DNA from 3 places in the Ochrobactrum sp. PL_is483 genome. Region 2 is predicted to be linked to each of the others. Evidence: predicted binding sites of a transcription regulator. Region 2 holds the regulator's gene; each other region holds the start of a gene.

Region 1 (4,843 bases), on a different contig from region 2:
GCCAGCGCCTGCAAGCGCAGGTCGCGTTCCATCGGGAATGTCCACGGTTCGCGGGTCAGGTCGCCCGGCTCGTGCCCTTCCGGCAGCGAGCCGTCATCCTCGATCATGCCGTTGACGCCCAGAATATCGGTCACGCGTGGCGTTTCTTCCGGCTCCGCAGAGCGCGTTTCCGGTTCCGGCACAGCCACATCGCCAGCCAGATTGGGATCGAGAAGTCGATGCGTGTAGTCGAAGGTGGGGCCGAGCAACTGGCCACCCGGCAGATCCTTATAGGTCGCCGAAATGCGCCGCTCGATCAGCATTCGCGCGGTTTCCATGGGACGCGAATAGCCGAAGCGCGGCAAGGTGGTGCGATAGGCGCGCACCAAAAAGATCGCCTCGATCAGATCACCGCGCGACTGGCGAATGGCAAGGGCCGCCAGTTCACGGTCATAGAGCGAGCCTTCGGCCATGACGCGATCAACCGCCAGCGCCAGCTGTTCGGCAATCTGGTCAAGACGAAGTGCTGGAACTGCACGGTCGCCGCGACGGCGATCATCGAGAAGGCGGTGGGCATTGCGGATGGCCGTTTCGCCACCCTTTACGGCAACATACATTTTCAGCCCTCCAGAGCAGAAATTCTGGTTGTGCGGGGAAGTGCTGCAACGGCGCCGTCGCAGACCAGAACAAGATCAATGCCGAGCGGGTATTGCGCGCCGTTCTCGTGCCATTGCCGGATGAAATCCTGCGGCAGACCATCGACATGCAGCTTGCGCTCGCCATTGATGCCGGGGCCTTTCAGCACAAAACCCTGCCCGTCTGTCAGAGACGCAACGGCAAGAACCACCGTGGTCGAACGATCGGGGAACTCCGGTTCGCCTTGCGCAAAGGAAGAAAGCGCTGGCAGCGATTGCGCATTTGTCACGAGCGCGAACTGTGCCCTCGACTGCTCCTCAATGATTGGCGCGCCGGTATGGAAAGTCAGCCAGGCCGCTGCCTCCTGATTGGAGGCAATTTCAGCATCAACCCATATGCTGGCATCGTGATCGAGCAGAGTGGCTGCAATGACGCCCAGTTCCGGCGTCAGCGGCTGCGGCGGCGTGGCTGCACGCGCCAGCGGATTGATTTGGCCGGGATTGGCCATGGCGTGCATAACGCCATGAAAAGCCGACTGCGCCTCATTGACCGGATCGGCCAGTCCGCCTTCGAAAGCAGAAGATTGGAGCATTAGTTGTCTCCCCGAACCATTGTGAAGAAATCGACCTTGGTGGCGGCAGCTTCGCCGCGCAGCTTGTCATCAGCGGCATTCATGCGATGGCGCAGCACGTCCAGCACTTCGCTTTCAACGGCGCTGCGCTTTCCTTCGTCGAGCCAGATTGCGTCGAACAGGGCGGCAAGCTTTGCCTTCTCCTGATCGCGGCCCAGCGCGTAGGCATGGCCGACGGAACCGTTTGCCAGACGAACGGTCGCCCGCGTGACGGTCGCTTCACCGACGTTAAAAGGAGCGCCGCCGCCGCCGATGCGCCCGCGCAGCATGACCAGCCCGGTTTCAGGACCGCGCAAAACTTCAAATTGCGGCTTTTCCGTCCAGTTTTGCCAAAGCGCCTTAAGCTCTTCGCCACTCGCCTGCGCAAGCAGCGCCATGCTTGCCTGCCGTGCAATCTGCACCGCATCCGCTGTCGGCCTGCTTCCAGCGGCAGCGCGAGCTTCACTTTCGCCTGTGCTGTGTCGCGTTGTCTGCATGAGCTTTTTCCGCCCTATCTAATTCAGTTGACCTGATCGTCCTTATTGTCTAGTTATATAGACAACTATACAATACCAGAATGATTACACCCTGCCAATGACAGGACGATGACAGTTGATGACAAAGGCGCTGATGAAAAAGAGTGGACGAATTGAGAGAAACAGCGGCGTTGCCATCTGGCGGCAGATTGCCGACGAGATTCGCGGCGAGATCAGAGCCGGGAAGCTTCAGTCTGGCGCGCGCATGCCTGCCGAGATGGAGCTGGCCGACAGGTTCGGGGTCAATCGCCATACGGTGCGCAGCGCCATCGCCGCGCTGACGCAGGAAGGGGTGCTGCGTGCCGAACAGGGACGCGGCACTTTCGTCGCCAATGCAAAACGCCTCACCTACCAGATCGGGCGCCGCACCCGCATTTCTCAGTCGCTCGCCTCGCAGGTGCGGGAAATGCAGGGGATTTTGCTGGCTTCAGCCATCGAACCCGCCTTTCCGGATATCGCCCATGCGCTGGAACTGCATCCCGGCGAAGAGGTGATCCGGCTCGAAACGATGCACAATGCCGATGGCTACCCTGTTTCGACGGCCACCCACTGGATTAATGCAGCGCGGTTTCCTTCCTTTGTGAAGGATTATGCGGAAAGCGGGTCGATCACGGCTGCTTTCAAAGCTGCCGGTATTGCCGATTATCTGCGAAAATCGACGGTCATATCGGCCCGCCACGCCGACCCGGAAGACCTTAGAAACCTGAAACTGTCTCCCGGCGCCATCGTGCTTACGGCGCGGGCGGTGAATATCGATACGGAAGGAAAGCCGATCCAATATTCCTTGACCCGTTTTTCGGCAGACCGCATGGAATTCTCTATCGAGAATGACGAAAACGGCTGAGGAGTCTGCTTCATGCAGTTTGGCTGAGCCTCTGTGGCGGTTGGGCGTTTTGAGGGCTGTGGCAGCATCTCAACCCTGGCATAACCCATGGGCTGGATGGCCACACCAGATCGCAACTTGACGCACATGATATATCCATTATTCTGGATACATGGAAAAAGACTCGGCAATCTCGGCTCTGGCCGCCCTCGCCCAATCGACAAGGCTTGATACCTTTCGATTGCTGGTCCGACACGAACCTGCCGGGATCAAGGCGGGCGAGTTGGCCCGTATGTTGGACATTCCGCAAAATACGATGTCCGCCCATCTGGCTACCTTGTCACGGGCTGGCCTCGTCAAGAGCGAGCGGCACAGCCGCTCGATCATCTATCGCGCGGATCTGGATCAGTTTCGCGAACTGACGCTTTTCATGATCAAGGATTGTTGCGGCGGCAGCGCCGAACTCTGCGCGCCTCTGCTCCAAAGCCTGACACCTTGCTGCGAACCCAAGATGGCTGACGCCACTCAATAACCACGTTCTGGCGACGCCAGTTCACCTCAACGGACGTTAAAATGATAAATCGGTTTCACCTGGCGCCCGGCGTGCGCGCGGGCAGTCATTCGCCCATGAAAAACGGTCTGACGCGGACATGCAAAGGCACGTGGAGCAACGCTGATGTCTGTCTTTGAAAGGTATCTGACCGTCTGGGTTGCCCTTTGCATTGTCGCGGGCGTCGCTTTGGGGCATCTTTTTCCGACGCTATTCCACGCTATCGGCTCCGCCGAGATTGCCAAGGTCAATATTCCCGTCGCCGTTCTCATCTGGCTGATGATTATTCCCATGCTGTTGAAAATCGACTTCGCCGCACTTCGGCAAGTCGGTCGGCACTGGCGGGGCATCGGCGTCACGCTGTTTATCAACTGGGCCGTCAAGCCGTTCTCGATGGCGCTTCTTGCATGGCTGTTCATTGGCTGGTTTTTCCGCCCGAATCTGCCTGCCGATCAGATCGACTCTTACATTGCAGGCCTTATCATCCTTGCCGCAGCACCTTGCACGGCCATGGTCTTCATATGGTCCAGCCTGACAAAAGGGGAGCCGCACTTCACCTTGTCTCAGGTCGCATTGAATGACGCCATCATGGTCATAGCCTTTGCCCCGATCGTCGGGCTTCTGCTCGGGCTTTCGGCGATTACGGTTCCATGGGATACGCTCGTTCTTTCCGTTGTCCTCTATATCGTCATTCCGGTGATCCTTGCGCAAATCATCCGGCGAAGCCTGCTGGCGGGTGGCGGACAAGGCGCGCTCGACAGGCTGCTGAAGACGCTGCAACCGCTTTCTCTTGTCGCGCTGCTTGCCACTCTCGTTCTGCTCTTCGGTTTTCAGGGCGAGCAGATCATCGCGCAGCCGCTCATCATCGCCATGCTGGCAGTGCCGATCCTCATTCAGGTCTATTTCAATTCGGGGCTGGCCTATCTTCTCAACCGCCTGTCCGGCGAAAAACACAGCGTTGCCGGACCGTCGGCCCTGATCGGCGCGTCGAATTTCTTTGAACTCGCCGTCGCCGCTGCAATCAGCCTTTTCGGCTTTTCATCCGGCGCGGCCCTCGCGACCGTGGTCGGCGTTCTGGTGGAAGTGCCAGTCATGCTTTCCGTTGTCTGGATCGTGAACCGCTCCAAAGACTGGTATGAACGCGGCACCGATCAAAAGCCCGCTACACAGACAGGAAACTCCCGATGACCGTCACTATTTTTCACAACCCGAAATGCGGCACCTCGCGCAATACGCTGGCGATGATCCGCGCTAGCGGCGAAGAGCCTGTGATTGTCGAATATGTGCAGAATCCGCCCACGCGGGATCGTCTGCTCGGCTTGCTGGCGGCAATGAAGCTGACGCCGCGTGAACTGCTGCGCGAGAAAGGTACGCCCTATGGCGAACTCGGCCTGTCCGATCCGAAATGGACCGATGACGAGTTGATCGACTTCATGATGGCCCATCCGATTCTGATCAACCGGCCGATTGTTGAAACGCCGCGCGGCACCAGGCTATGCCGTCCCTCCGAACTGGTTCTGCCGCTCCTGGAAAACCCGGTTGCTTCCTTCACCAAGGAAGACGGTGAGCAGGTCATCTATGGAGAACGGAAATGACAGACGCGGACTTGCCCAACCTCGACCGGAAATCCTTTCTTCTGCCGGGTGAGAATGCTCTTCGCGCACCTTTTCCGGAACATAAGCCTCGTATCCTGCTGCTCTACGGATCGT
Region 2 (4,843 bases):
GGTTGCGGCAAGTCTACCTTCCTGCGTTCACTCAACCGCATGAATGATACGATCGAAGGCTGCAAGGTCGGCGGCAAGATCACGCTCGACAACGAGGACATTTACGATCCGAAGATCGATGTCGTTGAACTGCGGGCCCGCGTCGGCATGGTGTTCCAGAAGCCGAATCCGTTCCCGAAATCGATTTATGAGAACGTCGCTTACGGCCCGCGCATCCACGGTCTTGCCCGCACCAAGGCTGATCTGGAGGAAATCGTCGTGACGAGCCTGCAGAAGGCCAGCCTGTTCGAAGAAGTGAAGGACCGCCTGCACGATGCGGGCACCGGCCTTTCAGGCGGCCAGCAGCAGCGCCTTTGCATTGCGCGCGCGATTGCGGTCAGCCCGGAAGTCATCCTCATGGACGAACCGTGCTCGGCGCTCGACCCGATCGCAACTGCGAAGGTGGAAGAGCTGATCGATGAACTGCGCCAGAACTATACGATCGTGATCGTCACGCACTCGATGCAGCAGGCCGCGCGCGTTTCGCAACGCACAGCCATGTTCCATCTTGGCAATCTGGTCGAAGTGGGCGACACGGAAACCATGTTCACCGCGCCGACCGAAAAGCGCACGCAGGACTACATCACCGGACGCTTCGGCTGATCCGGAACTGCGTTTCAACAGACAGTGCGGCTTCCCCGCAATTTTTATTACGAGGTCTACTATGCCGTCTCAGCATACCGTTCGCTCCTACGACGAGGAATTGAAGTTTCTCTCCCATAAGATCGCCGAGATGGGCGGACATGCGGAACGTATGGTCGAGCAGTCCGTCGCCGCAATCGTCAATGCGGACAATGCGCTCGCGCAGCGTGTCATCTCTGACGATCTTATCCTCGACGCCAGCGAGCGCGAGATCGACGACAAGGCCGTCATGATTATCGCCAAGCGCCAGCCCATGGCCGTGGACCTGCGCGAGATCATCGGCTCGATCCGCATCTCCGCCGATCTGGAGCGCGTCGGCGACCTGGGCAAGAACATTGCCAAGCGTGTTGCCGCCGTTTCGGAATCACGCCAGCCGGTAAAGCTTTATCGCGGTCTGGAAACGCTGGCCGAACTGGCGCTGACGCAGCTGAAGGACGTTCTCGACGCCTATGCGTCGCGTTCGGTGCAGCAGATCAATGTCGTTCGCGACCGCGACGACGAAATTGACGCCATGTACACGTCTCTGTTCCGCGAACTCTTGACTTACATGATGGAAGATCCGCGCAATATTTCCGCCTGCACGCATCTTCTGTTCTGCGCGAAGAATATCGAGCGCATCGGCGATCACGCGACCAATATCGCGGAGACTGTTTATTACATCGTGACTGGCCTGCAAATGCCGGCTGAGCGACCCAAGGAAGACCTGAGCCACGGTATTGTCGTGGATGAGGCGCGTAAACCCTGAACTGCAACCGGCCGGACTTTGGTCCGGCGGTTGAGAATGTGTGAATAGCGCGGCGGCACGCGGTCGATTGGGGGATTGTATCCACCGTCCGCCGAATTTGGATAGGGAAATACTGGATGTCACAGGCACCCAAAATCGCTGTGGTGGAAGACGAAGAGGCGCTGAGCGTTCTGCTTCGCTACAATCTTGAGGCAGAGGGCTATCAGGTCGATACGATGCTGCGCGGCGACGAGGCCGAAATCGCCTTGCGCGAGAATGTGCCGGATCTGCTTATTCTGGACTGGATGCTGCCGGGCGTATCGGGCATTGAGCTTTGCCGTCGCCTGCGCCAGTGGCCGGAAACCGAGCGCCTGCCGATCATCATGCTGACGGCGCGTGGCGAGGAGAGCGAACGCGTCCGAGGTTTAAGCGTCGGCGCCGACGATTATGTCGTAAAGCCGTTTTCAACGCCGGAGCTTCTGGCACGCGTCAAGGCAATGCTGCGCCGCTCCAATCCGAGCATCCTGTCTCATGTGCTGAAAGTGGGCGATCTTGTTCTGGACCGCCAGCAGCATCGGGTCTACCGCAAGGAAAAGGAAGTTCGTCTTGGACCGACGGAATTCCGGTTGCTCGAATATTTCATGATGTCGCCCGGCCGTGTCTTCTCGCGCAGCCAGCTTCTGGATGGCGTTTGGGGTCCCGATATCTATGTGGATGATCGCACCGTGGACGTCCATGTCGGGCGGCTTCGCAAGGCAATCAATGTCGGTCGTGCGCTTGATCCGATCCGGACCGTTCGCGGCGCCGGTTATTCTTTCGGTTGATCGACACCGTTTCGAAACTCTCAAGTACAGCTCTTGATCGGCCCGTCATGTTCATCGTGGCGGGCCGTTTCACGGGTGATAGGCCCTGGGCAATGCTGACCCGATTCGCCTCTGCCGGGTCAAAACTCGCGCCAATTAGGCGTTTTCACACGATGTTACAACTATGTTTCCAAAGTTGACGGCAACCAGCGGAACCCATGGAAAACTGAATTTTTGCAGATCATTTGAAGCAGCATGAATGTGGTCGGGAAAACTATCCAAGCAAACACGAATTAAGGCAGCGATATGGCGTGTATTGCGAGAATTTGAATCGCTTTAAATCAATGCCTTATCTGAATTCGTAACTCTCGTTAATAAATTATTAATATATTTAAATGGCTTGTAGGCATATTCGCACTCTCGATTCGGAATTCATTTTAGGCTGTCTGGCTGCTTCCTGCATCGTTGGGATTTGACGCTTCGCCTTTTTTTGGCCTAAAAATTCCAAAACCTTGAATTCGATTGAGCGACAGTAGGATGAGCGATTTTGATCTTCGTCCTCTTTGACTTGCACCGCAGTCAGACGTTCGCGCGCATCGTTTCAGATGTGTCTGCCTGAACGTATGACTGGATCAGTTAAGGGTCCTAACATGAGACTGAGCCATTGACGCGCGCCGCGAAGTGGAAATTGCCCGTTCTTATCGGGCTGGTGGTTGCGCCTTTCGTGGTGACCGGTTGCACGACGACCGGGACTTCGGGAAAAGCCAATTCGGAAAAGACGGCGGCAAGCCACGTCAAATCGGTCAATGGCGTGAAGACCTACACCTACACCGCGCGTGACAAGGAATGTCTTGAACGCGCGATGTTCTTCGAATCCAACCGTTCGAGTCCCGACGGGCTTCTGGCTGTCGGCACGGTCGTCATGAATCGTCTCGCATCGGGCCGTTATCCTGATACGATTTGCGGTGTGGTCGGTCAGAAGAACCAGTTCGCGCCCGGTGTTCTCACCCGCAAGATGAATTCCAAGGCGTTACCTGATGTTCAGGCAACTGCCGATGCAGTCCTGAAGGGGCAGCGCCATCCGAAGCTCAAGAACGCCATGTTCTTCCATACGGCGGGCCTGAAGTTCCCCTATAACAACATGCACTATGTGCTCGTCGCTGGCGGCAATTCCTTCTATGAGAAGCGCAATCGCGACGGCTCGCTCCAGAATCCGGTTCCGCAGGAACCATACAATCTTGCGCTCGCCTATTCGCCGCAATCGCCTTCCGTTCCTCAAGATCCATCCTATGACGTGACCCTGCCGCAGACGGGTCCGGTTCCGGGCGCAGCACCGACAGTTCAGGTGGCGCTCGCGGAGGCTTCTCAGGCTCAAAGCGCGGAACAGAACGGCGGCGCCGGTCCGCAGGCCCGCGGTAATCGCCTGGCGCGTCATCGCGGTGTCCCTGCAACTCAGCAGGAGAACCACATGCAAATGGCCTCCTATCAGCCGCAATTCGATACGACCGCTCCGCAGCCGACGTCGCTCGGCTATGGTCCGGCAAGCCAGAAGCAGGCCGACGCCATCGGCGCGCTTCTTCTGTCTCAGGACAGGCCGGAAGCGCCGCTATAAAAAGCTGATCTGCACTTGATCAATCAGAACGCCGGTCCTGTTTGCTTCAGGCCGGCGTTTTGATTTTGACTGATGGTCGCCGTTTTTCGCCACAAGGCGTCAGGGCCGGTATATCGGGCGATAGATCACCATCGGCGTGTCGTAGAAATCCACCCGGTTCTGCCAGGCACGCCTGTCGGCTCTGCGATCGAGGTCGAGCCGCATGAGGCAATTGGCGAAAGCATCGGTCCTGGGTTTGAAGCCATAGCTTTGGCAGGTTTGCTCGTCAGCCGCACGGCGCTGTTCGGGCGTCATCGTCACGCAGCCGGCCAGAAGGCCGGTAACGCCCAGTAAGATAAGCACTTTCTTATTCATTGCTTTCTGCTTTCTTCAGCAACTGACCGCGTGAATACTATAGCGGAAAGGCAGGAAAAAAGGTGGTGAATTTATGCCGTCTGATAAACTGTCGGTGATTCCATATCCAAAGAGGTCTTCCACCCATGGCTCATGAACAGCTGAACCCAGTCATCGATCCGGTGAAACTTGAACGTCTTGCGGAAGTCGCCGTTCGTGTCGGTCTGCAATTGCGCGAGGGGCAGGATCTCGTCATCACCGCGCCGGTCGTCGCATTGCCGCTGGTTCGCCTTATCGCCAAACATGCCTACAAGGCCGGAGCCGGACTGGTGACGCCATTCTTCGCGGATGACGAATTGGCTCTCGCCCGCTACGAGAACGCACCCGATGCAAGTTTCGACCGCGCGGCCAACTGGCTTTATGAAGGCATGGCGAAGGCCTATGCGGACGGTGCTGCCCGCTTGGCCATCGCCGCCGATAATCCGATGCTTCTTTCCAGTCAGGACCCGGCCAAGGTTTCACGCGCCAACCGCGCCAATTCAAAAGCCTATCAGCCGGCGCTGGAAAAGATTGCCGGTTTCGACATCAACTGGAACATTGTCTCCTATCCCAACCCGGCATGGGCAAAGCTCATGTTTCCGAACGACCCGGCGGACATCGCGACCCGCAAGCTGGCCGATGCGATCTTTG
Region 3 (4,843 bases), on a different contig from region 2:
GCAGGGACAATGTCGTCCATGTCGCGAGCTCCCGGGCATGGCGCGGAGAACGTGAGCGCAGAATGGAAAACTCTTCCGCCGAAGCCAAGAGCGGATCAAGAAGCTGCTCGTTCTTGGGTAGAAGCGAATAAAGATAGCCTTCGCGCACGCCGAGCGCCGAGAAAACAATTTTGGCGGGCTTCATCAGGCGGATCGTCTCAAGTAGCACCGTCGCGCCGTAAGACAAAAGCTGGCGGCGGTTCTTTGAAACTGCCTCGATGCCGCGCATCGTGTCGAGATTGCCCTTGGCGACGCGCTTCAGGAAGCTTTGCGCTTCCACCGGGTTCATCTCGTAGCCGTGCATGACATGCAGCGGATAATTCTTCGCCGTCATATGCAGCTTGGCAAGGTTACGCCACGTGCCGCCAACCGCATAGAAAACCTGGCCCTGATGAGCTTTCAGAAGCGTCGCCTTCGCCAGTTCCGCACGCGCGATCTTCGTCGCCTCGGGCAGTTTCTCGTTGGACATATCCTGCAAGCGCAAGCCGCCGAGCGGCAAGGTGATCCCCTCGCCGACCTCGTGATCGTCCACGGCGACCAGTTCAAGACTGCCGCCACCGAGATCGCCCGTCACACCCTTCGGCTTGTAGAAGCCGGAGATGATCCCGAGCGCTGAATAGTAGGCTTCTTCCTTGCCGGACAGCACCTCGATGTGCCGTCCAAGAATGGCTTCCGCCTGAGCGATGAAGTCGGGACCGTTCTTCGCTTCACGCGCTGCCGCAGTTGCCAGCGCGTGAATGGAAACCGCGCCCGCCTGCTCGGCCAGAGCGCGAAAACGTTTGAGCGCGCGAAGTGCCGCTTCAACGGATTTCTCGTTGAGCTTGCCGGTCTTTGCGAGGCCTTTGCCAAGGCCGCAGAGAATCTTTTCGTTGAAAAGCACCGTCGGCGAACGGACGATGCCTTCATAGATGACGACACGGATCGAGTTCGAGCCAATGTCGATGACCGCAACGGGTTTCAGCCCCTTGAGGCGGCCTTGTGCTACAGCTGGACTCATGCAGTCGTTTTTCTTTCCGCCTGCGCACGCTTGCGATGCGCGATAAGGCGGGGGGCCGAAGACTTCAGCGACTTTCCGCGACCCGATAGGCTAGGATTGGTCATGAAATATTCCTGCGCGTTGAAAGCTTCCTCTCCTGCCTCTTTTTCTATCCGGCGAGAGGTGCCGTCCGCAAGTAGCTGATAGCTCTGTTGGTTATCAATTATGTTGGCAAACATGATTTGCGACAGGATTTGCTGGTGCACTGTGGCATTTGTGATCGGAACGAGGGTCTCCACGCGGCGATCCAGATTGCGCGGCATCATATCGGCGGAGCCAATATAGACGATGGCCTTGTCGGACGGCAGGTCGTTGCCGTTTCCAAAGCAGAAAATGCGGCTATGCTCGAGAAAACGCCCGACAATCGATTTGGCGCGAATATTGTCGGAAAGCCCCGGAACCCCCGGCCTCAGACAGCAGATGCCCCGTACGACGAGATCGATCTGCACACCCGCCTGGCTCGCCATATAGAGCGCGTCAATAATCTGTGGATCAACCAGCGCATTCATCTTCATCCAGATGGCCGCCGGACGCCCGGCCTTCGCATGGGCGACTTCATCCTCGATGTGTTTCAGTATGCGGGCGCGCAGCGTGAAAGGTGAAATCGCGATCTTCATCTCTTCGGCAGGCTGCGCATAGCCCGTGATGAAATTGAAGATATGGGCCACATCGCGCGCAATATCGGCATCCGACGTGAAGAATGACAGATCGGTGTAGATGCGCGCCGTGATCGGATGATAATTGCCGGTGCCAAGATGCACATAGGAGCGCAGCTTCTGGTCTTCGCGGCGCACCACCAGTGACATTTTCGCGTGGGTTTTCAACTCGATAAAGCCGAACACCACCTGTACGCCGGCGCGTTCCAGATCGCGCGCCCAGCGAATGTTGGCTTCCTCATCGAAACGGGCTTTCAGCTCGACCAGCGCCGTCACCGACTTGCCGGCCTCGGCGGCATCCACCAGCGCGCGCACGATGGGGCTATCGTTGGAGGTGCGATAAAGCGTCTGCTTGATGGCCAGTACGTCCGGGTCGGCTGCGGCCTGCCGCAGGAACTGCACCACGACGTCGAAGGATTCATAAGGGTGATGAACCACGATGTCCTTTTCGCGAATCGCTGCGAAGCAGTCGCCGCCATGTTCGCGTATGCGCTCGGGGAAACGCGGGTTGTAGGATACGAATTTGAGGTCCTCGCGCGGGATCGAAACGATCTCCGAAATCATGTTTAGCGCCAGCAGGCCCTCATGAACGCTGATGCGGTTTTCGGAAACGCCCAGTTCCGTCGCCACGAAAACGCGCAGCGCTTCGGGCATTTCACCGTCGAACTCGATACGGATCACCTGCCCGCGGCGGCGGCGTTTCAGCGCTGTCTCGAAGAGGCGAACCAGATCTTCCGCCTCTTCCTCGACTTCTATATCGCTGTCGCGGATGATGCGGAACGTACCGGCGCCGCGCACTTCATAACCGGGGAAAAGCCGCCCGATGAACAGGCTCACTGCATCCTCGATGGTGATGAAACGATAGACATTGGCCTGATCCGTCGGCAGCTGGATAAAGCGCTTCAATGCAACCGGGATACGCAGGAGCGCCGTCATCGGATGGTTATCGGCGCGCCGCGCAAGCTGCAATGCGATGGAAAAACCAAGGTTCGGAATGAATGGAAACGGATGCGCCGGATCGATGGAAAGCGGTGTCAGGACCGGAAAAATCGTCTCAAGGAAGTGGTTTTCGAGCCATTCCTTCTCCGGCTTTGAAAGCGCGGACGGGCGGACGATCTCAATGCTTTCCTGTTCCAGCTCCTCACGCAAGGCGCGCAGGCGTTGCTGCTGCTCTTCCTGCAAGCGCCCTACCTCGTCCAGAACGAAATCGAGCTGTTCCTGCGGCGTGCGTCCATCGGCACTGCGCATCGCCACACCAGCGCGCACCTGCGCGGCAAGACCGGCGATGCGGACCATGAAGAATTCATCGAGATTGGCGGCGGAAATGGACAGGAAGCGGAGGCGTTCGAGCAAGGGCTGCCGCATGTTCGCGGCTTCATCGAGAACGCGCCGATTGAATTGCAACCAGGAAAACTCGCGATTGACAAAGCGGTCGGCACTTTCCATCAGCTCGCCATTCAAAGCTTTGTGAATGTCGGGGGCTGCATCCATGTCGGGAACGATGGGGGGAGTGGGGGCCTGTCCGGCTGTCATTTCGTGTGTCCCGCCTTGGAGTGCGCTGGGGGTTTCGCTCGCCATAACGCTGTTTTCGCTCATTTTTCCTGTCCCGACTTCCGCCGGAACATTCCGGCTCTGCCTTTTTGCTTTAAGCACATCTGATCCCGAAAACCGCTTCACACTTTTCGGGGTGCGCCATAAGCCTATGGCTGTCATATGACAGTTTGATAGCATATAGCTTGAAATGTCCTCAGAATTGATGAAAACGCTTCCGGAAACAAGACTTTCGCGCTACACGCATGCCAATGTCTATGCATGATCTTGCCCGGCACTCGGCGCAAGACCAAGCCCATACCGCCCATCGACCAGAACCGGAGCATGTTATGTCCGATCACATCATTCCTCACTTTCAGAACGACGCCGGCCATGCTGCCATCGAAATCGGCGTGAAGGAATTCATGTGCGTCGGTGCAAACCCGCCTTTTGATCATCCGCACGTGTTTCTCGACATGGGCGATGAAAGCGAAGTCGTTTGCCCGTATTGCTCGACGCTCTATCGCTACAATGCAAAGCTCCATGCCGACGAAACCGTTCCGGCTGGCTGCGCTTACGAAGCACCTGCCGATAAAGCAGCCTGATCCCGGCTGCTGATCCGGGGCTGAACTCCGGAGGGTCTCACCGACATGAGCAGAGGGCGCATATTGATTGCCGGGGCCGGAGTTGCTGGCCTGTCGGCAGCGCTGGAATTGGCAGCACGCGGCTGGAACGTCCGGCTTATCGAAAAGGCAGAGACCCTTTCGGAAGTCGGCGCTGGCCTACAACTCGCCCCCAACGCGATGCGCCATCTGCAACGGCTCGGCGTCGCAGACCGTCTTTCCACGCAAGCGGTGACGCCGGAATCGCTCTATCTCATGGATGGACGTAAAGCGCGTCCGCTGATGGAAATGAAGCTTGGCGACAAGGCTCGCCAGCGCTGGCAGTATCCCTATGCAGTCTGTCATCGCGCCGACCTTCAATCGGCACTCCTCGATGCCTGCCGCGAACAGCCAAACATCGAGATCAGCCTTGGTGTTGAAATCACAAATCATCGCGTCGAAAATGGAGCCGTTGCGGCAACCATCCGTCACGCCAACTCCGAAGAATCTGTCGGCGCTGCCTATCTGATCGCCTGCGATGGCGTCTGGTCGGCGGAACGATCAAAGGCAGGTTTCAGCAAGGCGCGGTTCAGCGGCCATATCGCATGGCGCACGACGCTTACCGCCAGCGCCCTGCCCGCTTCCTTCCTGAACGTCATGCCGGAACGCAAATCTGTCTCCGCATGGCTCGGCGACAAGGCGCATTTCATCGCTTATCCGGTCAAGGGCGGCGATTTCTTCAACTTCGTCGCCATCACCACGGGCGAGAATCCCGGTGAAGTCTGGTCCAGAACCGGCGATGCGGCGCGTCTGCGGTCCATCTATTCGGAATGGGGCGCGCCCGTCCGCGATGTGCTGGCGGCTGCCGATGGTTGGACCTACTGGCCGCTTTTTGAAATACCGGATGCTCAATTCGTCGGGCCTGACCGGACAATTTTTCTCGGAGATGCCTCACACGCAGTCACGCCTTTCGCGGCGCA

What was found. The regulator PhoB, encoded in region 2, activates phosphate uptake and scavenging genes when phosphate is short. The targets are predictions, from matches to a motif close to TGTCATNNANCTGTCAT.
Region 1: a site for PhoB is predicted at 1,820-1,836, ahead of phnF (phosphonate metabolism transcriptional regulator PhnF). Genes of this name have one in related genera too.
Region 3: a site for PhoB is predicted at 3,434-3,450, ahead of AC0TNJ_RS02230 (RNA degradosome polyphosphate kinase). Genes of this name have one in related genera too.

Annotation. Positions count from the first base shown of each region.
Region 1 covers NZ_JBVPGS010000029.1:126,117-130,959, reverse strand. The annotation lists gene AC0TNJ_RS06125 (carbon-phosphorus lyase complex subunit) at 1-596, opposite strand, end outside; gene phnH (phosphonate C-P lyase system protein PhnH) at 599-1,207, opposite strand; gene phnG (phosphonate C-P lyase system protein PhnG) at 1,207-1,722, opposite strand; gene phnF (phosphonate metabolism transcriptional regulator PhnF) at 1,856-2,605, shown strand; gene AC0TNJ_RS06105 (ArsR/SmtB family transcription factor) at 2,757-3,116, shown strand; gene arsB (ACR3 family arsenite efflux transporter) at 3,261-4,322, shown strand; gene arsC (arsenate reductase (glutaredoxin)) at 4,319-4,729, shown strand; gene arsH (arsenical resistance protein ArsH) at 4,726-4,843, shown strand, end outside.
Region 2 covers NZ_JBVPGS010000037.1:18,322-23,164, forward strand. The annotation lists gene pstB (phosphate ABC transporter ATP-binding protein PstB) at 1-642, shown strand, start outside; gene phoU (phosphate signaling complex protein PhoU) at 704-1,426, shown strand; gene phoB (phosphate regulon transcriptional regulator PhoB) at 1,543-2,229, shown strand; gene AC0TNJ_RS13830 (cell wall hydrolase) at 2,873-3,820, shown strand; gene AC0TNJ_RS13835 (hypothetical protein) at 3,920-4,174, opposite strand; gene AC0TNJ_RS13840 (aminopeptidase) at 4,300-4,843, shown strand, end outside.
Region 3 covers NZ_JBVPGS010000021.1:18,857-23,699, reverse strand. The annotation lists gene ppx (exopolyphosphatase) at 1-1,036, opposite strand, end outside; gene AC0TNJ_RS02230 (RNA degradosome polyphosphate kinase) at 1,033-3,264, opposite strand; gene AC0TNJ_RS02225 (zinc-finger domain-containing protein) at 3,612-3,866, shown strand; gene AC0TNJ_RS02220 (FAD-binding protein) at 3,912-4,843, shown strand, end outside.